DNA from 4 places in the Bacillus cereus group sp. BfR-BA-01430 genome. Region 1 is predicted to be linked to each of the others. Evidence: riboswitches for the same ligand, from Rfam matches in the RefSeq annotation. Region 1 holds a riboswitch; each other region holds the start of a gene.

Region 1 (5,712 bases):
ATATGATAAAGGTAAAGGTTAGTAAAAAAGTAGGTGAATTTATGACAGTAACATTTTATTCATACCCAAAATGTGGCACATGTCAAAAAGCAAAGAAATGGTTTGAGGCAAACGATGTAGCATATGAGATGATTCATATTGTTGAAAATCCACCGTCACAAGAAGAATTACGCAATTTGCATACGAAAAGTGAATTGCCGTTAAAGAAGTTTTTTAACACAAGCGGTATGCGTTATCGTGAGCTTGGTTTAAAAGATAAGTTAAAAGATGCAAGTGAAGACGAAATGTTTGAACTTTTAGCGTCTGATGGTATGTTAATTAAACGTCCGATTGTAACAGATGGAACAAATGTAACACTTGGCTTTAATGAAGAGCAGTTTGAAAGTATGTGGAAAAAGTACCAATAAGGTATTTTTACATAATTAATACATTCACTGGAGGTACAGTCATGAGCATTCCAAATCATTTACGTTACTCTGAAGAACACGAATGGGTAAAAACTGAAGGTAATCAAGTTGTTATCGGTATTACTCATTTCGCACAAAGTGAGCTAGGCGATATCGTATTCGTTGAACTTCCTGAAGTAGGTGCAACACTTGAAGCTAATGAGCCATTCGGAAGCGTAGAGTCTGTTAAAACAGTTTCTGAATTATACGCACCTGTAAGTGGTAAAGTTGTAGCAGTAAACGAAGAATTAAGCGATCAACCAGAACTTGTTAACGATTCTCCATACGAAGGTGCATGGATGGTGAAAGTTGAACTTTCTGATGTAAGTGAAGTTGAAAAACTATTAACTGCAGAAAAATACGCAGAAATGACAAACCAAGACTAATTTTATTCTAGATAAAAGAGGCAGCCTATGTGCTGTCTTTTTTAATTTGTATAGCACATTGTCATCAAAGGAATGAGGAACCATATTTACCTCACATTCTGAACGAGCCGCTTTTGCTTTTCGTATTGTCCAGCTCCAGCGGCAAGAACAGTCGGTTGTTTCACTCCTTCCTGCGAGGCAAAAATACGCCTCTACGTCAGAAGCTCCATCCCCCTCACATTCTGAGCGAGCCGCTTGCGCTTTTCTTTGTAAAAATAAACAGGAAACAAGATGGAAATATCGAATATACTATATACTAAAGTAAGGTTGTTTTATAGTATATGGTGATCGGGTGATGACACATGGTTTATGTAGAAAAGGTCATTATTGTAGAAGGGAAATCAGATAGAAGAAAGATTGAATCTATTATTCGAGAGCCGGTGGAAATTGTTTGTACAAATGGTACAATTGGTTTGTCGAAAATGGATGAGCTCATTGATCAGTTTTTTGATAAAGAAGTATATGTGCTAGTGGATGCTGATGATGCAGGAGAAAAGCTTCGCAAGCAATTTCGTAAGGAATTTCCGCAAGCTGAACATATTTATATTGATCGTTCATATCGTGAAGTAGCAACTGCACCGTCTTCACATTTAGCAAATGTATTATGGGGAGCTGACATTGACGTTTATACAGAATATTTACGGTAAGGAATGATGATAGAAGTGATTGACTGGACAGGTGCTGAAGCCGCAAATCTAATAGTGAATCAAGAAAAAACAGTGTTATATGTATATACTCCAATGTGTGGTACATGCCAATTGGCGAAAAAAATGTTAACTGTTGTAGAAGCAGCGATTGTTGACTTAGAAGTTGGCATGTTAGATTTAAATTATGCTCCGCATTTAGCACGTGAATATGAGATAGAAAGTGTTCCTTGTTTACTCATATTTGAAAATGGAACTTTGAAGAAGAAAATATATGCATTTCATTCAGTTGAATATTTATATAAGGAACTACAGTAGGCGGCAAAAAATTTGCCGCCTCGACACATTTCTTGGGAAATATGTTGAAATGGCAGAGGCAATACAGTATTTGTCGAGCGAAAGTAAGAGGATTGATGTTTAGGGAATGGAAAGGTATTAGTAGAAAGTGATATGAAGGATGTGATGAGAATGAATGTATATTCAATGCTTCAATCATTTGTAACACATGCTAATAAACAATATCATTTAGAACCTCTTCTGCGTCAAGAAGGAAAAGTCATTAGTATTCATTTTGGAGATGAGTGCCATTCCCTCCAAATTTCAAGGGATTATATACAGCTTTTAAAAGGAGATAGAGGAACCGAACAAATCCATTGCTTTAAAGAAGAAGATTTACAACAATTAGTTACGGGGAATGTTCGTTTGCAAAAGCTGATTCATGAAGGCCGTGTACACTATGCTGGGACATATCGCACGATGCTATTATTGGAGTCTATGTTTCATATTTGTAAACCAATGCCAATGGGCGCTTAATATTCTGAAATTTTTCTTTTTAAGAAATTTTCTATTGACAGAGTGAATGTATGTTGATAAAATTCAAGTCATAAAATATAGACAATTTCATAAATTTCAAATCAGAAGAAAATTGAATCTGATTTCTCTTATCAAGAGAGGTGGAGGGACTGTGCCCTATGAAGCCCGGCAACCGTCAACGATTTTGTTGAAATGGTGCCAATTCCTGCAAAGCAAATGCTTTGAGAGATGAGAGAAAGGATTATGTTGATATACGCATAAAAACCTTTCTGCTCATTGTAAAGCAGAAAGGTTTTTTGTTGTTTGAATGAGGAGGACATTCAAACAACAGGAAAAATCGATAAAAAGTTGAGCGGATAGCGATAGTTCAATATTCTCACACCAAAAATAAAAAAATATGAGAGTCATTTTGAACGAGCTGCTTACGCTTTTTATGAAATCCAGCTTCAGCGGCTAGCTCTTCGCGTCTAAGAACCTCCCGCACGAAAAGGTAAAAAGCACCTTTTGTGCGAGAGAACCTTAGCCCATCAGAGCTGAACGAGCCGCTTATGCTTTTTACGAAATCTAGCTTCAGCAGCTAGAATGTTCGGTGGCTTCGCTTCTTTCTCCGAGGCAAAAAGCGCCTCTACGTCAGAAGCTACATCCATCTTACATTCTGAACGAGCTGCTTACGCTTTTTAATTAAAGGGGTGAACATCATGATTCTATTAGAAAATGTGAAAAAGATATATCAGTCAAAAAACGGTGATGTGATTGCTGTAGATCATGCCAATTTAAAAATAGAGGAAGGCGAAATCTTTGGGATTATCGGATATAGCGGTGCAGGTAAGAGTTCGTTAATTCGCTTGTTTAATCAGTTGGAGAAACCAACTTCTGGTCAAATTACAGTTGCCAATCGTTTGATTTCAGCAATTACCGGTAATGAGCTTCGAAAGGCAAGACAAGAAATTGGGATGATCTTTCAACATTTCAATTTACTTTGGTCAAGAACTGTTCGTGAGAATATTGCTTTTCCTCTTGAGATTGCCGGTGTGGATAAAGAGGAGCGAAAGAAACGTGTAGATGAGCTTATTCGTCTTGTCGGATTAGACGGAAGAGGCGATGCCTATCCATCTCAACTGAGCGGTGGCCAAAAGCAACGCGTTGGGATTGCAAGAGCGTTGGCTAACAATCCGAAAGTACTTTTATGTGATGAAGCAACATCAGCGCTTGATCCGGAAACAACAGATCAAATTTTAGACTTACTACTAGATATTAATAAGCGCCTTAACTTAACCATTGTGCTTATTACTCATGAAATGCATGTGATCCAAAAGATTTGTAATCGTGTCGCAGTGATGGAAAAAGGGAAAATTGTGGAGACAGGTCCTGTACTGGAGGTATTTCGTAATCCACAGCAAGAGATTACAAAGCGATTTGTTCAGCAATTAACAGATTCTGAAGATACGAATGAAACAATTGAAAACTTATTAGAGAAATACCCAGATGGTAAAGTCATTCGTTTGCAATTTATTGGAGATTCTGTAGAGCGTCCAGTGTTACAAGGGTTAATGAGGCGAGATGATGTAGAAGTGAGCGTGCTTCAAGGGAATATCGCGCAGACAAATAATGGAGCGTACGGAAGTTTAATTGTCCATTTAAATGGTGAAGAAGCAGCCATTCAGCAGGCAATAGCAGGAATTCATCAAGAGAAAGTGGAGCTGGAGGTGATTGCACATGGATAAATTGCTCACAAATGTCGATTGGAATCAAATGCTAGAAGCAACAGGAGAAACATTATACATGACGGCAATCGCAGCAATTGCCACATTTATTTTAGGACTTATATTAGGATTATTGCTCTTTATGACAGCGAAGGATAACTTGTGGGAAAACAAAGTGATTCATACAGTAATCGGGGCATTCGTAAATATTTTTAGATCGATCCCGTTCATCATTTTAATTATTCTACTTATTCCGTTTACAAAGATTCTGCTTGGAACCATTCTTGGGGCAAGTGCAGCATTGCCTGCTTTAATCATTGGCGCAGCACCATTCTATGCGAGAATGGTTGAAATCGCGCTTCGTGAAATTGATAAAGGTGTGATTGAAGCTTCAAAGGCAATGGGAGCGAAAACAAGCACAATTATTTGGAAAGTATTAATTCCAGAATCTTTGCCAGCCCTTGTATCTGGTATTACCGTAACGACAATTGCACTTGTTGGTTATACAGCAATGGCAGGTGTTGTTGGCGCTGGCGGACTTGGTACACTAGCATATTTAGAAGGATTTCAGCGGGGAAACAATGATGTGACAATTGTTGCGACAATTTGTGTATTGCTTGTTGTGTTCTTCATTCAATTTATTGGAGATTTTGCGACAACTCGAATTGATAAACGATAAATCAATTAAAAAATGGGAAGGATGTTAACAGCATGAAAAAATTATTACTTTCAGCACTTATTACGACATCAATTTTTGGATTAACAGCTTGCGGCGGGAAAAGTGAAGATAAGCTTGTGATCGGTGCTTCTAATGTACCGCATGCTGAGATTTTAGAGAAGGCAAAACCATTGCTTGAGAAAAAAGGCATTGAGCTCAAAATTGAAAAATTTCAAGATTATGTATTACCGAATAAATCATTAGCAGATAAAGAATTGGATGCAAACTACTTCCAGCATATTCCTTATTTGGAGAAAGAAATAAAGGATAAAGGGTATAAGTTTGAAATCGCGGGTAAAATTCATTTAGAACCGATTGGAGTATATTCTCAAAAATATAAAAGTTTAAAAGAACTTCCAGATGGAGCAACAGTTATTATGAGTAACTCTGTTGCTGACCATGGACGCGGTTTAGCAATCTTACAAAAAGAGGGCGTTTTAAAAATTAAAGATGGCGTAGATCCTGTGAAAGCAACAACAAAAGATATTGCAGAGAATCCGAAGAGCTTGAAGTTTAAAACAGATATCGAACCAGGTCTATTGTCACAAGTGTATAACAATAAGGAAGGCGATGCGATTTTAATTAACTCAAACTATGCAATTGATGCAAAATTAGACCCAGGAAAAGATGCGATTGCGCTTGAAGGCAACGATTCTCCATATACAAACGTAGTGGTAGTTCGTAAAGGGGATAAAGATAAAAAAGAGATTAAAGCGCTTGTAGAAGTATTGCACTCGAAAGAAATTGAAGATTTCATCAAGAAAGAATATAAGGGAGCAGTTGTTCCTGTAAAAGAATAATGGCAAGAAAAAAGGCTGAGAAATTCTCGGTCTTTTTTCTTTATATATATAAGAAGAAAGGTGTATCATAATAAAATGTGAGGGAAAAATCTATACACATTTGTGAAAAAATTATTACTTTTTTTAAGCGTTTGCGATATCATTTTATTTGATATAAAATTAG
Region 2 (5,712 bases), on a different contig from region 1:
AAAGAGAATAGAAGATACCGAGACAACTGCGATAACAAATTTCGTAACGAGCGGTGCACTTGTTACGAGCAAAGATGGCAAAAACATTTCAGCGATTCCAACTGAAGCTGCTTTCGCCGCCAAATCAGCTTCTGGAACTTGCATCAATAACGTAAATGGATAAAACATATAGCTAATCCAATCAAACACTGGTGTATATTTTGCCAATAAGATTCCGATTAATCCAACAGACATAATAGATGGCAAAATTCCCATTGTCATAATGAACCCATCTTTTAAATTGATTGCAATATTTTTCAGTATACTCGGTGCTGATTTCGAAACTTCCAGCGCATCTTCCCAAGCGCGTGTAAACATTCTTTCTTGGTAGACTGTCTCTGGAAACCCTTCTTTTGTAATATATGTATCTGGTTTTGTTCGAAGTGGTGGGATTCTGACCGTGATAGCGGTTACAATGAATGTTACGATAAGCGTGGTCCAAAAATATAAATTCCATATGTGCATAATATTTAATGTTTTTGCAATGATGATCATAAATGTGGCAGATACAGTTGAAAAACCAGTTGCGATAATCGCCGCTTCTTTTATCGTGTACTTTCCTTCTTTAAAAACACGATTTGTAATAAGAAGAGCAATTGAATAACTTCCAGCAAATGAAGCAACCGCATCAATCGCAGAGCGCCCTGGCGTCTTCCATAACGGCCTCATAATTGGTCGACAAAACGTACCGATGAATTCAAGTAAGCCATATCCTACTAATAGCGATAAAAATGCCGAACCGATTGGAACGAGTAAACTTACTGATATAACTAACTTTTCATACAAAAATGGTCCTACATCCGGCGCAAAAAACCAAGTTGGTCCTACTTTCAAACAATATAATGCCCCAAATATAACTCCAATCACTTTCAAAAAAGAAAAGCAAATATCCACAAATGATGCCTTCCATTTCTTCGTGTAAAAAGGATAAATCGCACCAATTACCATCACACCAAAAGCATAATACGGTACAGTTAATGAAGTGGCTGATCGAATCCACGATACAATATGGTCAATCATAATAGATGAAGTACCATTGATTGTAACAGGCACAAAAAACAGAAATATTCCCACAAAACTAGCGAAAATGAAACGAATGATAATTCCTTTCTCTGCTGTTGCTTTTAAGACTTTGTTTTCTAATTCAATTTGACTCATTTCTCTTACACCTCCAGTTTTCTAAATATTCTGCACAAATATTTTATATTCCTTTTTTACTGTAATATTTTGAATAACAACTGAAAGGATATAAGAGAACTGTAAGAAATAATCTTGAATGAAAAGTTATTTGTTCAATCTTTTCGATATTTATATCCGTGCTTTTGGTAAAAAACATTTAACTTCGGATTATGAGCGACACAATCCAGCTGTACGTACTCTTTCTCATTTTCTCATGAATCTACTCGATTCCTTTTGTACGGATTTCATATTTTATAAAAAACAGAAAGAAGTTTAAAGATACCTTCAAACTTCTTTCTTCCCCGTTCTTTTATTGATTTCTTTTCACTTCTTTAAATTCTTCTTTCACCTGCTCAAGCGTTCCTTCTTCTGTCATTAAACGATATGCTGTATAAGCGAGCGCTTTCGCAGCTGTAATGAGCGCCTTATCTCCCAGTTCAGAACGAGCGGCTTCTCTAAACTCATTCGTATGAGCGATTAAATCGTCTGGACCAATTTTGATATATGGATGGATTGTTGGAACAACTTGACTGACGTTCCCTGCATCTGTTGATCCAATACCAAATCTTTCTTTTCGATGCACGATTTCTCCAAGCAATTCTAATTCTTCAGCAACTACTTCATTCAATGTTTTTGTTATAAGCAACTCATCAATTTCATTTTGAAATGGATCTATTTTTACTGTTGTCCCAGTAGCTAATGCCGCTCCTTGTGCAATATTTTTCACCTTTTCCATCACTTCTGTACATCTTTTCCGCGTTGCTGCACGAATAAAGAAACGAGCCGCTGCATAATCTGGAATAATATTTGGAGCCTTTCCTCCTTCTGTAATCACACCGTGAATTTTCACATCCGCAGGTAGCTGTTGGCGAAGTGCATTAATACCATTGTACAGTTGAATAATGGCGTCTAATGCATTAATCCCTTCCTCCGGTGAAGCTGCTGCATGCGCTGATTTCCCGTAAAAGTGAAAATCAAGTGGATCTACCGCAAGAGACGGACTTGTTGTTGCTGTTTTTCCACTAGGATGAATCATAAGCGCCGCATCAACATGATGAAATAATCCTGCTTTCACATAGCTAGCTTTTGCACTTCCATTTTGTCCCCCTTCTTCCGCTGGCGTACCAAACACAACAATCTCACCGCCAATCTCTTCAAGCGTTTCTGATAAAGCAATCGCTGCCGCCACGCTAATTGTTCCAATTAAATTATGACCACAAGCATGACCTAGTCCAGGCAATGCATCATACTCTGCTAAAAAGGCGATTGTAGGCCCTGATTTCCCTGAACTTTTCCTTGCAATAAAACCCGTTTCATGTCCAGCGATATTGTGTTGCAATTGAAATCCTGCGCTGCCGAGTAGTAAACTTAACGTTCGAGATGCGAAAAATTCTTGATTACCGATTTCAGGATTCGCATGAATAGCATGGCTTGTTTGAATATACTTTTCTTTGTTTTTTTCAATACTCTCTTGAATGATGTTACGATGTGATGTTACTTGTGTTGTTCCCATTCCCTTTACTCCTCCTTTTATTTACACGTAAAAAAAGCCTCTTTCCTAAAAGATAGAAAGAGGCTTTCGCATATACATTCAAACTACGCTTCTTTCTTATCTTTCAAGTCTATTACTTGCTGGAATTGGCACAGTATTCATAAAGAATCCGCTGCCGAGGCTTCATAGGGCCAGTCCCTCCACCTCTCGTGATAAGAATTTTCATAAAATTATATTAAATTATTTTTATTCTATTGTTATTCCGAGTAAATGTCAAGGAATTCCTATCGGATTTTACCGAATATCTAAAAATCCTGTTAATACACCAATTGTTTCAGGTGCTTGCAATCTTGCACATATATACGGAAATTCCGGGCTCCCTTCAAACATCATTTGCGATGTTAACGGAGCTCCTGCCCAAAAAATTTCATCATCAATGACTACAAACGGGAATGATTTATTTTGTCTTTGTACTCTTGCGTTTTTTAACGGAATAGGGCCATCACTATAAATTATTACTTGTGCATTCGTGCGCATTAACGCTTGCCATACTCTCTTATCGATTTTTCTTGTACTTGGCAACGATAGAACAATTTTTCGTTTTGCCGCCAAAATATCTTTTAGCAACCCTTTCGGTTCCTCTAAATTCATTTCCATAAACCAACGTAAGCGCTTCGTAATTTTCCGCTCCCATACTTGACGTGACGTTGTGCGATCATACACATTTCCGTGGCGCTCTATATGAGCCGTTAATTGTGATAATGCTTGTTTTCTTGAAAGATTTTTACGCATATATTGACAATCTGACAGTTGAATGAACTTCCCTCTCGCCCTTGTTACGGCAACATTCACAAGGCGATGGTTTTTATGATCAAAAAATAGTACACCAGGGCGCTCTTGTGGGTAACTATCAACCGTATCAAATAGTATCATATCCCTTTCAGAACCTTGAAATTTATGAACTGTTGCTGCTAAAACTGGCACATTTTGATATTTCGTTTTTTGCAATATCTCTCTTATACATGTTGATAAAAAGCGGGACTGCGCTCGATATGGCGTCACAACACCAATGGATTGAACACCATCTAATACTCCGATTAAAATCATTTGCATCGCCACTAAGCCAGACATCATATTAAAACGCGATCCGGAAGCAGCATCTTTTAAAGAATAAGCCCCCATTAAGCTTGTATCAAATAAAACAGTTGCCTCGTTTGCGAACGGTTGTAATTTTGCTAGTTCTTTACGCTTTGAAACAGACGGATGATCATAGACTCTATTTTTATATATAAATGAATTTGTAAATTTTGCGATATCCGCATGCATCCGTCTTTGTTCCTGCAACATATATACATTGGGATGTGCTTCTGATTGATTAACAGATTCTACAATTCCCACATGATAAAATATATCTTCACCAAGCCACTTTCGAACAAGCTCATGGTTCGCCATTGCGATTGGCGGCAGCTGCAAGAAATCTCCGCAGATGACAATTCGTTTTCCAAGTGAAGCTGCGAAAGCAATTTGCGGAACATATGCCATACTGACTTCATCTACTATAACTAAATCAAATGTGCGTTCATAAATCAGCGCATCAATTGCGCATTTTGATAATGTCGCACCAATTACTTGTGCATTTTCAATATACTCTCTTTCTACTTCTTTCATTTTCGCCCTCTGTTTTCGAAGTTCACCTTCAATTTCTTGCATACGTTTCTTATCAGAAGCAGTCGCTTTATAAGATAGTATTTTTTCACGCAAATCTTGACGCATCTCTTCTAAATAAAGTCTTTCTTCCCCCCATGAACCATTTGTCGTTTCCACAAGTCTTGAAGCAAGTAATGTCTCGTGATTACGTATATGTTCATGTTGGCTAAAACCGTAACGAACAATTTCTCCTGGCGTCCATTTATTCTTCTTCTCCATTTGCTTCGTAACTTCGCTCATCAACACATCCACTGCCGCATTACTATGAGCTAATACAAGAACTGATTTTCCTTTTTGATAATGCGCAGAAATAATCCGTGATAAATTATACGACTTCCCTGTTCCAGGTGGCCCCCAAACGTATGTTGTCGCATTGTAAAATGCTCGATACGCTAATTCATTTTTCGGATTTTTCATTTTTTCAATATGTTTCGGTGCGCTCGTTCCATCTAATAAACGTCTTATACGTTGACGCTTCTGTTTTTCTTTTCTCGCTTCTTTTAATCGCTCCTGAAGTTGTTCTAACAGTTGCCACGGTTCACTGTATAAAACAGCTTCTCTTATTTCACCTTGAATATAATCATTTAATTTCAATTCTATTTCTAATCCATGTACTGATAATACTTCCCCTGTTGCTTCTTCACCATCGAACTCAATTCGAATGGGTGAACCTTCAGGTAAGCTTACTTCTGAAATAAGCTGAAATACGTAAACTGTATTTTCGTAATCTGTATATAAAAAACGACCATTTATGATAGAAATTTTACTTCCACCTATCGTTTTCCAATGTTTCATTTCATAAGCTAATGCTTGATGCCACTCTTTCATCGTTTCCGTTAATGAAGGAGTTTGCGAAGTTGTATTCATAAAATCGTCTCCTTCCTTCTCTCCAAACATACTTTCTCACTATATCATATATCACACTAACATTTGTAAGATTTATATCTTGCTTATTTTCTTAATTTTCAATATTATGATACATATAAAATTTTCAGAAAGAAGGATTCCGTATGCCAGTAAGAAGAATTGAACACGTAGGTCTTATGGTTGCAAACTTAGAAACTTCGATCTCCTTTTACAAAGAAGTAGTTGGATTACAACTGCTGAAACGTATGGGACATCCCGACCCCAATTTAAAACTTGCTTTTTTAGGTGTGGAAGAATCAAAAGAAACGATACTAGAACTTATTGAAGGATATAACGCTTCTCTTCCAACAGAAGGAAAAGTGCATCACATTTGCTTTAAAGTAGATTCCTTAGAAAATGAAATTCAAAGGCTAAAACATTTACAAGTA
Region 3 (5,712 bases), on a different contig from region 1:
ATAAATTCTGGTCCAGTTGCACAATTTAGTCCAACTGATAATGGCTTCATATGTTCCACCGATAAATAAAACGCCTCAATTGTTTGTCCTGCTAAAGTTGTTCCCATCGGCTCAATCGTCCCAGAAATCATAAGAGGCACTGTTTGATGTAACTGTTCAAATGCATTTTGAATTCCTAAATAGGCTGCTTTTACATTGCGCATATCTTGACTTGTCTCAACAAGCAATAGATCGACCCCTCCGCGTAGCAATCCTCTTGCTTGCCTTGTATAAGCTTCCATTAACTCTTCAAAAGTTACACCACCCGTGACACTAATCGCCTTCGTTGTTGGTCCCATTGCACCAGCTACATATACTTCTTTTTGACTTTCTTTCACAGCTTGCCTTGCTAAAAGTGCCGCTCTTTCGTTTAACTCTTCATCTAAATGAGACAATTTATAATCACTTAATACGATATTCGTCGCACCGAATGTATTGGTCTCAATGATATCCGCACCGGCATCAATATAGGCCTTATGGATATTCAAAATAAGATCTGGTCTTGTCTTTACTAAATATTCATTACATCCTTCGTATTCTTCACCACCGAAATCATCAGCTATTAAATCGGCTTGTTGAATCATCGTTCCCATTGCACCATCTAATATTAAGATTTCTTGCTGCAACCTTTCTTCAATCCGTCTCATTTCTTACTTCCTCTCTCGCTTCTTGTTTTTCCTTTACATATTTCACAAGATGTTCTGTAATCTCATATTTTAAAAATGGCGTAATAAGGTAAATGCCATGAAAATATTTCAATGCTTCATCAATTAACTCCTGTGCAATACCGATCCCTTCTTCAATCGCATCCGCTTCTATTTCATGTTCTCCCATTCTTTCTCGCACGTGATCTGGAAGCGTAATCCCCGGTACTTCAAAATGAAGAAAATCTGCATTCCGTTTGCTTACTAGAGGCATAACTCCAATAAAAATAGGTTGTTCTAAATGTTTCGTTTCTTCGTATACTTCATAAATCAACGCCTTATCATAAATGGGCTGCGTTAAGAAATATTCAGCACCCGCTGCAATTTTTCTTTCCATCCGCTTTACTGCAGCTTTTAAATGTCTTACATGTGGATTAAATGCCCCTCCGACAGAAAACCTTGTTGCCGGACCAATCGATTTCCCTAAAATGGATCGACCATCATTCATCTCCTGAATCATCTTAATAAGCTCAATAGACGATACATCATATACAGAAGTAGCCCCTGGAAAATCACCAACCCGAGCTGGATCACCTGTTAAAGCGAGTACTTCTTCCATTCCTAGCGCTGATAATCCAAGTAGATGCGATTGTAATCCAATTACATTGTGATCTCGGCACGTTAAATGAGTAAGTACTGGTATATCGTGCTTCGTTAATAACGCTCCCATCGCCATATTTGAAATGCGCGGTGAAGCTAACGAATTATCAGCTAATGTAATCGCATCAGCACCTGCTCGCTTTAATGCTTTCGCTCCTTCAAAAAAACGCTGTGTATCCAATGTTTTAGGTGGATCTAGTTCAACGACAACTGTCGTTTGTTTTTTCGCTTTCTCGGCAAGAGTACTATGCGATCGGGAGCGCTCCGAGTGTACATGAATGACTTGTGGCCTTAAAACAACCATCTTCTCTATAACAGGTACTTGATTGGTAATTGCACGTTTCATTCTTTCAATATGTGCCGGTGTTGTACCACAACAACCTCCTAATAAACGAACCCCTTGTTCAATAAACTTTGGTGTCATCGTCTCAAAGTAAGCCGGACTTCCTTCGTATATATAGCGTCCTTCTATATAATTTGGAAGTCCAGCATTTGGATAAGCAGATAAATAACCGTCTTTCGGAATCGAGATCATTCTTAAAGCTTCCGTCATAGGAAGCGGTCCCAATTGACAATTTAGGCCGACCACATTTGCACCATCATGTATGAGTTGTGCTAATATCTCATTCACATCATTTCCATTTTGGGTCGTACCAGCCTCATGAAGTGCTAATTGTGCAACAATCGGAATATCTGTTTGTTTCCTTAGGACTTTGATAGCATGTATGAGCTCAAATTCATCATAAAATGTTTCAAGCAGTAGCCCATCTACCTCTTCTTCTATTAACGCTCCAGCCTGTTCAAGTAGCATAAATTCTCGCTCTATATTCGTTGTCGTAACGGCACCAATATGTTTCATTCCACCAATCGTTCCTAAAATCGCATTTTGCTCCTTAACTGCTGCTTTCGCGAGCTTTACTGCTGCTCTATTAATTTGTACAACTTGATTTTCTAAGCCATATGTACGCAATTTCGCCTCATTTGCACCATATGTATTTGTTTGGATCACATCAGCTCCAGCAGCTACGTATTGTTTATGAATCGATACAATTAAATCTGGATCTGATATATTTAACTCTTCAAAACTACTTTGTAGTCCGTGTGAATGCAGTAATGTACCAATTGCTCCATCACCAATTACAATCCCTTTTGATAACAAATCTAGTAATTTCACTTATCTCCCTCTTTTCTATCAATATAAAAAGTCCCCCTCTTCACCTTGAAGAGGGGGACTTTATCAATCCACCTCTTATCACGCAAAACGACTTGTTTTGCAGGTATTAGCACCGTTTCAAACGTATTGTTTGAAGGTTGCCGGGTTTCACAGGGCCTTTTCCCTCCACCGCTCTTAATAAGAGTTTGTCCTTACTATTTATTTATGTTATGAAAAGGAAATCCGTTCTCCTTTTAACAAAATTTGCTGATTTTCTAATAAAATTAGCATGCAAAAAAAGGAAAGTCAATAAAAATATAAAAAATTAAAAAATATTCAAAATAAAGTTGCAATTCTTTTACCTTTTGTTGTAAAGTTAAACACATAATAAAATTTCATACAAAGTATTCTTATCTAGAGAGGTAGAGGGACTGGCCCTACGACACCTCAGCAACCATTAACAAATTTGTTAATAAGGTGCTAATTCCAGCAAATTATTGAGTAATTTGAGAGATAAGAAGAAGACTCTATTTGAATGAAAGCCTTCTTCTTTGAAGGCTTTTTTTATTTTCCTATTACCATAGACTTAAGTTTTCATCTCACAAAGGAGGAATGTTGATATGTCAACAATCGAAACAACATTAGCTCAAATTGGAAACCGCAGTGAAGCGGGTACAGGTACGGTAAATCCCCCCGTTTATTTTTCAACGGCCTATCGCCATGAAGGAATCGGAAAATCAACTGGCTTTGATTATTCTCGAACTGGCAACCCTACACGCGGTCTTGTAGAACGCGCAATTGCTGATTTAGAAAAAGGCGATCAAGGCTATGCCTGTAGTTCTGGAATGGCAGCTGTTCTGCTTGTTCTTTCTCTATTTCGCTCCGATGATGAACTTATTGTATCTGAAGACTTATACGGAGGAACGTATCGTTTATTTTCGGAACATGAGAAAAAGTGGAATATTCGATGTAGATACGTAGATACACAATCGATTGAGCAAATTGAACACGCAATTACTTCTAAAACAAAAGCAATTTTCATCGAAACACCTACCAATCCTTTAATGCAAGTAACTGATATTCAAGCTGTTGCAACTGTTGCAAAGCGTCATGATTTACTGCTCATTGTAGATAATACTTTCTATACACCGTATATACAGCAACCTTTAACTGATGGAGCTGATATCGTTCTACATAGCGCAACAAAATATTTAGGCGGACATAACGACGTATTAAGCGGTCTTGTTGTTGCAAAAGGAAATGTACTTTGTGCGGAGCTTGCCCATTACCATAACGCTTCTGGCGCTGTACTTAACCCTTTTGATTCATGGTTATTAATACGAGGAATGAAAACTTTAGCACTTCGGATGAAGCAACATGAAGAAAATGCAAATAAAATTGTGACCTATTTAAAAGAAGAAGACGGTGTAACAGACGTATTTTATCCAGGTAGAGGGGGCATGATTTCCTTTCGTCTTCGCGATGAGAAATGGATCAATCCCTTCTTACAATCTTTATCTATTATTACATTTGCTGAAAGCTTAGGTGGCGTCGAAAGTTTAATGACATATCCAGCTACACAAACACATGCTGATATTCCAGCAGATATACGAATTGCACGAGGTGTATGCAATCGTCTACTTCGTTTTTCCGTTGGCATTGAACATAGCGACGACTTAATTCAGGACTTACAGCAAGCAATTCAATATGCAAAAGAAGGTGTAAAAATATGAGTTACTCTTTAGACACACTGTTACTGCATAACAAGTATAAACATGACGCACAAACCGGTGCTGTTAACGTTCCGATTTACAATACATCAACTTTTCATCAGTTTGATGTAGATTCCTTTGGAAAATACGACTATAGTCGCTCAGGTAATCCTACACGTGAAGCGCTTGAAGATATAATTGCTCTTCTTGAAGGAGGAACAAAAGGATTTGCTTTTGCATCTGGCATTGCAGCCATTTCTACTGCCTTTCTTCTTCTCTCACAAGGAGACCATGTTCTCATCTCAGAAGATGTATATGGTGGCACTTACCGAATTGTAACAGAAGTTCTATCGCGTTATGGGATATCCCATACATTTGTCGATATGACAAATGTAGATGACGTAAAGCGAAATATACAAGCAAATACAAAAGTTTTTTATATTGAAACGCCATCTAATCCGTTATTAAAAGTAACAGATATTCGCGCTGTTTGTAAGTTAGCGAAATCTGTTGGGGCACTTACTTTCGTAGATAATACATTTTTAACACCACTATTTCAAAAACCGCTGGATCTTGGAGCTGATGTTGTATTGCATAGTGCAACAAAATTTATCGCAGGGCATAGTGATGTAACAGCTGGATTAGCTGTTGTAAAAGATCATAATCTCGCCCAAAAACTTAGCTTTTTACAAAACGCTTTTGGGGCTATATTAAGTCCTCAAGATAGCTCTCTTGTACTTCGCGGACTGAAAACATTGCATGTACGCCTTGAACATTCAGCAATAAACGCAAGTAAAATCGCCCATTATTTCCAAAATCATAGCAAAATACAACATGTCTATTACCCGGGATTAGAATCTCACTCCGGTTATGAAATACAACGTTCACAAGCAAAATCTGGCGGAGCTGTTTTATCCTTTTCATTACAATCAGAAGACGCATTGCGCCAATTTTTATCTAAAATAAAACTACCTGTATTTGCTGTAAGCTTAGGGGCTGTTGAATCCATCCTATCGTATCCTGCTAAAATGTCCCATGCAGCATTATCGCAAGAAGCTCGCAATGAAAGAGGAATTTCTAATTCTTTACTTCGCTTATCGGTTGGATTAGAAAATGTAGACGATTTAATTACTGATTTTGAAAACGCCCTTTCCTATGTAGAAGAACCTGTAAATATATAAAAGCTGTTTTTATCCTCTTAACAAAAATCCCCGCCTCAAACTCATATAGAGATAGGTGGGGTTTTTCAATATAATCCTCAAACTGGAACAAAACCATTCGATTACCACTCTATTCAACTAAAAATTCAAATTTCGTTTTTTGTTTTTTTAAGGCATATTTTCTGATTAACATAATAAACATTCTATACAAAAGTATAAAATCCTTTTTTCATATTATTTTAAAAATTCCGTATATCAATTTGAAAGAACAAAAAATTCATGATAAAATTGTGTTATAAGTATATCTTTTCCAAATTTCAAAGTGAAACTATCTTTTGGCAAAA
Region 4 (5,712 bases), on a different contig from region 1:
TCATTCTATACTCTCTAAATAATGCAAGTAAGACAAATCTTATCTCATATAAAGGAGTGTATTTCATCATGATTACAAACCAAGTTATTTTTCTAACAGGTGCTGCGAGTGGTATTGGGTATGAAATGGCTGCTGCCTTTGCAAAAGAAGGAGCAAAAGTTGTCGTGAGCGATCGCCTTGAAGAGCGCGCTAAAAGTGCGGCTGAACAGTTACAAAAGATGGGCCATACAGCAATTGGATTAAAATGTGACGTGACATCTGAGCAAGAAATCGAGGAAGCCATTGCTAAAACAGTAGCAGAATTTGGTTCGTTACATGTCCTAATCAATAACGCTGGTATGCAACATGTTTCCCCCATTGATGAATTTCCAACTGATACGTTCGAGCTTCTTATTAAAATTATGCAGATTGCACCGTTTATCGCAATAAAACATACCTTTCCTATTATGAAAAAACAACAATATGGACGCATTATTAATATTGCCTCGGTTAATGGACTCGTTGGATTTGCTGGAAAAGCTGCTTATAATAGTGCCAAACACGGTGTAATTGGATTAACAAAAGTAGCTGCGTTAGAAGGGGCAACGCATGGAATTACAGCAAATGCTCTTTGTCCAGGATACGTTGATACTCCTCTTGTTCGCAATCAACTCCAAGACTTAGCTCATACGAGAAATGTACCACTTGAACGCGTATTAGAAGATGTTATTTATCCTCTTGTGCCGCAAAAACGATTACTGGAAGTACAAGAGATTGCTAACTATGCTTTATTTTTAGCCAGTGAACAAGCAAAAGGAATAACTGGACAAGCCGTTGTGATTGATGGAGGCTATACAGCCCAATAATTTTTCTGAAAAGAGCCCGCCCTAAAAGATTTTTTTTAGGCGGGCTCTTTCTTATTTCGGTTCGTAAGGTGCTTCATATCCTTTCATTTGCTGCGGGAGTTTCTCGATTGCGACAATGACACCATCCAACTTATTTTCAATGCGGTGTAGTAAATATAATGTCACAACAATCGGAAACCCTACGTTGCCAATCATCGATATCCATTCTTCCACCTTTTTTCCCCCTTTCTCTTATATACATAAGTATGTACAAGAAATAGGGGCATAGAAATAACAAACTCCCTTGCACAAGGTTACTTTTCAAATAAAGAAGCAATTTCTTTTGTATAATCTCCCTGTAAAATCCCTTTCTCGGTAATGATTCCTGAAATGAATTCATGAGGTGTTATATCAAATGCTGGATTATATATATGAATTCCAGCCGGGGCAATTTGTTGTCCGTTTATCTTTGTTACTTCTGTCTCATCCCGCTCTTCGATTATGATTTCATTCCCTGTTTTCTTTTTCATATCAAATGTAGACAAAGGAGCAGCAACATAAAAAGGAACTTGATAATGTTTTGCTAATATAGCTAAATTTAAAGTCCCTACTTTATTTGCAGTATCTCCATTTGCCACAATTCGATCCGCTCCTACAATAATAGCAGAGATGTTCTTTGTTTGAATTGTATGGGCAGCCATATTATCTGTAATAAGCGTTACATCAATACCAGCTTCTTTCAACTCCCATGCGGTCAAGCGTGCCCCTTGTAAAACAGGTCTTGTTTCACAAGCATAAGCATGTAAATGAATTCCTTTTTCTTTTCCGATATAAAATGGTGCTAATGCCGTGCCATAACGAGCAGTCGCAATACTACCTGCATTACAAATTGTTAAAATACGGTCGCCGTCTCGGAAACATGTTAACGCATGTTCTCCAATACTCCGGCACACTTGTTCATCTTCTTGTTGAATTTGTAGCGCTTCCTCTTCTAATATTTTTCGTGCTGTCTTTATCGTGGATACTTCTTCAATCGCAGCTCTCATACGGTCGATAGCCCAAAATAAATTAACCGCTGTCGGGCGCGAAGTCCCTAAATAATTACAGTCTCGATTGAAATTTGCTTTGAATTCCACTATATTTATAGCTTCATATTTTTGAGCAGCTAAAGCTAATCCAAAAGCAGCTATAATACCAAGCGCTGGCGCACCTCTCACCTCTAGCATAACAATACTTTTCCAAACATCTTCAATACTTGTTAATGTTTTATATTCCGTAACATGCGGTAACTTCGTTTGATTCAAAATAGCAATAGAATCACCTTTCCAACTTATCGCTCTTGGAACTGCAACGGTTGTATTCACACTCTTATTCCTCCTTCAGAAACAATATGTTGAAATAACGTTTTGAATACTTGAATATCTGCACCCTTTGGTTGATGTAATAATAGACTTCTACCCAAATATAGAGCTTGTTTTTTTACTTGTATTCTTCTATCCTTGTCAACAATTCCATCTAAATCTACTACATGTGCCAAGCCTACCGTTCTACGTATAACTTCACAACCAGCAAATCCAACCGCATCACGAAAAATATGTTGCAGAACAATCGGAAGCCATTGCTTTTCCTTCGTATACGTTTCAACGCCTTCCAATATCCAAAGTTTTGTAAATGTATCTACGAAATAGCCCCATGTTTTTTTAATATGAAAAAATATAATTTCTCGTTTCTCTTCTCTTGATAAGGCATTTAATAATAAATTTGCTATAAACTGTCCTAAATCGAATCCAAGCGGGCCGAAAGTTGCAAACTCAGGATCAATGATTTTCGTTTCTTGTGAAGAAGCAAAAATGCTTCCTGTATGTAAATCCCCGTGAATTAAAGCTTCCTTTCTCGTTAAAAATTTATATTTATATTGCGCAACTTGCAGTTTTAAATTTTTATCACACCAAAGCTCTTCTATAACAGACCGAAGTTCCGTCTCATAGTCGTTTGTCTCGTAATTTCCAAACGGATCTGTAAAAACGAGATCTTCTGTAATTTTACAAAGATCAGGGTTTATAAATTTTCCATCTAACACTCTTTTTTCTTCGGCATTCAGTCCAAAATCCGAAGTATAAAATAGCACTTTCCCTAAAAAACGACCTACATGCTCAGACAATAATGGATACTCTTCTCCTTCGATGAACCCTTTACGTGCAATTGTCAAAGATGATAAATCTTCCATCACTATTACAGCCAATTCTTTGTCATGTCCGTATACTTTTGGAACAAATTCTGGCACATACTTAGCAAAAATTTGTAATGCCGAACTTTCAATGGTTGCCCTATTAAGCGAAAGCGGCCAACTTTCACCAACTACTTTTGCATATGGAAGTGCTTGCTTTACAATGATTCCTTGCTCCCCATCATGAAGATGGAATACATAATTTAAGTTCCCATCCCCTATTTCTCGGCAAACGATTGTTGCTTCTTTTTCAAAATATCCCTGCTCTTTGACATATTGTACTGCTGTTTCTTCCGTTAATGTATAATATCCCACTGTCTCATCCTCCTTTTTAATTCAGAGGTTTCCTCAACATAAGAAAAACCTCTTTCCATGAAGAAAGAGGTTTGAAGTGTATCTTCTCCCCTCTTATCTGCCAGAAAATTCATTTTCTGCTGGAATTAGCACCGTGCCTTTTTGGCGCATAAGCGCCCCATTTCACAATGGTATTACGGTCGGTTGCTGGGTTTCATAGGGCCAAATCCCTCCACCTGCTCTTGATAAGAGTTGTACGACTTATTCGAATTTTTAACTTTCTGATGAAGACTATAACAAGAATAAAAATCATTTGTCAATCTTTTTATTTATACAATTCCAAACGGCGATCCATAAAGACGGGAATTCCTTTTCGGACCTCTTCTATCTTTTCTAGCTCTATATGTCCATAAAGAATGATTTCTCCTTCTTGTGCCTCCGCGACAATTTTCCCCCATGGGTCAATAATAAGCGAGTGACCGCCAAACACGTTATTTGAATCTTTTCCTACTCGATTACACGCTACGACATAACATTGATTTTCAATTGCTCTCGCTTGCAGTAATAAACGCCAATGCTCAATGCGAACAAGCGGCCATTCTGCTACTACAAATACGATTTTTGCTCCTTTAGCAGTATGTACGCGTATCCATTCTGGAAAACGAATATCATAGCAAATAACCCCTCCGCACTGAACTTCATCTAAAGTAAATTCTCCTGTTTCATGTCCTGCTATTAAATACTTATGTTCGTTCATTAATTGAAACAAGTGCACTTTGCTATATTCATGTTGTACGTTTCCTTGGCGATTTATAATATACATCGTATTTGTAACACCTTTCTCTGTCTGCTTTGCAACAGAACCGCCGACAATGTTCACGCTAAATTCTTTTGCCCATTTTGAAAGCACTTCTTTTGTTTGTTTTCCGTCCTTATCCGAAATTTCAGGAAGTCGCTTCAAATCATATCCTGTTGTCCAAAGTTCAGGCAATACAATTACATCTGGTTTCTCTTTCATTGCCTCTTCTATTTTTTTCTCTGCGTGCTCTACATTTAAAGTTACATCACCAAAAACAATATCCATTTGAATACATGCGACTTTCATTTTTTCAGCCCCATTCTTTATTTTTCTCTTTACAAAATCTTGGAAAGATTATATCATTTGTCACTAGAATTGTAACAACTTTCAAAAGAGGTGGAAAGTATGAAAGATTTTCAACCTTCCAAGCTTATGACATCACTTCCAACACAATTTTTCGCTTCACTTGTCGCAAAAGTCAATAAAGTAATAGAAGCTGGACATGATGTCATCAACTTAGGGCAAGGGAATCCCGATCAACCAACACCGCCGCATATCGTAAAATCTTTACAACATGCAGCAGAAAAGGGGCTTCATCATAAATATCCACCATTTCGTGGACATAACAGCTTAAAAGAGGCTATTGCAATATTTTATGAACGTGAATACGGGGTAAAAATAAATCCAAAAACAGAAGTTGCGATTTTATTTGGTGGAAAAGCGGGATTAGTAGAATTGCCACTTTGTTTTACAAATCCTGGTGAAACAATTCTTGTTCCTGATCCTGGATATCCTGACTATTTATCTGGTATTGCTTTAGCGAAGGCAAAGCTTGAAACAATGCCACTATTAGCAGAGAATCATTTTTTACCGGATTACATGAAAATAAGCGAAGATACTGTCAAGCAGGCAAAATTAATGTTTTTAAATTATCCAAACAATCCAACTGGTGCGATCGCTTCAAAAGAATTTTTTGAAGAAACAGTCCGTTTTGCAAATGAACATAACATTTTAGTTGTGCATGATTTTGCTTATGGCGCTATCGGTTTTGATGCAAAAAAACCGATCAGTTTTCTACAGGCTAACGGTGCTAAAAATACAGGCATTGAAATTTATACATTATCAAAAACATTTAATATGGCTGGTTGGCGCATCGCGTTTGCAGTTGGGAATGAAAGTGTCATCGAAACGATTAATCTACTGCAAGATCATATGTATGTTAGTCTTTTCGGCGCTATTCAGGAAGCTGCTTGCGAAGCATTATTAAGTTCGCAAACTTGTGTAACCGAATTAGTGAACCGCTATGAATCTAGGAGGAATGCTCTTATTTCGGCATGTCATTCCATCGGCTGGAATGTTAAGGCTCCAAAAGGGTCCTTCTTTGCTTGGTTACCAGTTCCAAATGGTTATCATTCTGAACAATTTGCCGATCTATTATTAAATCAAGCGCACGTTGCAGTTGCTCCGGGCATTGGTTTTGGAAAACATGGTGAAGGCTATGTAAGAATTGGTCTCTTACATAGTGAAGAACGATTGCAAGAAGCTATTCACCGAATTGGTAAATTAAA

Evidence for each region. Region 1 has a riboswitch for S-adenosylmethionine ahead of MR058_RS10715 (methionine ABC transporter ATP-binding protein). Riboswitches for the same ligand answer to the same signal wherever they lie in the genome.
Region 2: it holds a riboswitch for S-adenosylmethionine, as region 1 does, so the genes downstream of both, MR058_RS06840 (M20 family metallopeptidase) here and MR058_RS10715 (methionine ABC transporter ATP-binding protein) in region 1, are expected to answer to the same signal.
Region 3: it holds a riboswitch for S-adenosylmethionine, as region 1 does, so the genes downstream of both, MR058_RS18165 (bifunctional homocysteine S-methyltransferase/methylenetetrahydrofolate reductase) here and MR058_RS10715 (methionine ABC transporter ATP-binding protein) in region 1, are expected to answer to the same signal.
Region 4: it holds a riboswitch for S-adenosylmethionine, as region 1 does, so the genes downstream of both, mtnK (S-methyl-5-thioribose kinase) here and MR058_RS10715 (methionine ABC transporter ATP-binding protein) in region 1, are expected to answer to the same signal.

The regions. Positions count from the first base shown of each region.
Region 1 is NZ_JAKUEW010000004.1:163,789-169,500, forward strand. Features, by position in the region: gene MR058_RS10690 (arsenate reductase family protein) at 42-407, shown strand; gene gcvH (glycine cleavage system protein GcvH) at 449-832, shown strand; gene MR058_RS10700 (toprim domain-containing protein) at 1,174-1,518, shown strand; gene MR058_RS10705 (thioredoxin family protein) at 1,525-1,833, shown strand; gene MR058_RS10710 (hypothetical protein) at 1,984-2,328, shown strand; SAM riboswitch class I at 2,454-2,563, shown strand; gene MR058_RS10715 (methionine ABC transporter ATP-binding protein) at 3,027-4,052, shown strand; gene MR058_RS10720 (methionine ABC transporter permease) at 4,045-4,710, shown strand; gene metQ (methionine ABC transporter substrate-binding lipoprotein MetQ) at 4,743-5,549, shown strand.
Region 2 is NZ_JAKUEW010000002.1:462,532-468,243, forward strand. Features, by position in the region: gene MR058_RS06835 (YjiH family protein) at 1-1,197, opposite strand, end outside; gene MR058_RS06840 (M20 family metallopeptidase) at 1,529-2,731, opposite strand; SAM riboswitch class I at 2,825-2,929, opposite strand; gene MR058_RS06845 (AAA domain-containing protein) at 3,005-5,314, opposite strand; gene MR058_RS06850 (VOC family protein) at 5,428-5,712, shown strand, end outside.
Region 3 is NZ_JAKUEW010000013.1:16,183-21,894, forward strand. Features, by position in the region: gene metH (methionine synthase) at 1-686, opposite strand, end outside; gene MR058_RS18165 (bifunctional homocysteine S-methyltransferase/methylenetetrahydrofolate reductase) at 673-2,517, opposite strand; SAM riboswitch class I at 2,590-2,701, opposite strand; SAM riboswitch class I at 2,904-3,016, shown strand; gene MR058_RS18170 (methionine biosynthesis PLP-dependent protein) at 3,117-4,229, shown strand; gene metC (cystathionine beta-lyase) at 4,226-5,389, shown strand.
Region 4 is NZ_JAKUEW010000003.1:103,751-109,462, forward strand. Features, by position in the region: gene MR058_RS08765 (3-hydroxybutyrate dehydrogenase) at 69-845, shown strand; gene MR058_RS08770 (YvrJ family protein) at 897-1,058, opposite strand; gene mtnA (S-methyl-5-thioribose-1-phosphate isomerase) at 1,139-2,188, opposite strand; gene mtnK (S-methyl-5-thioribose kinase) at 2,185-3,366, opposite strand; SAM riboswitch class I at 3,457-3,597, opposite strand; partial or broken gene MR058_RS08785 (carbon-nitrogen family hydrolase) at 3,671-4,535, opposite strand; gene MR058_RS08790 (pyridoxal phosphate-dependent aminotransferase) at 4,550-5,712, shown strand, end outside.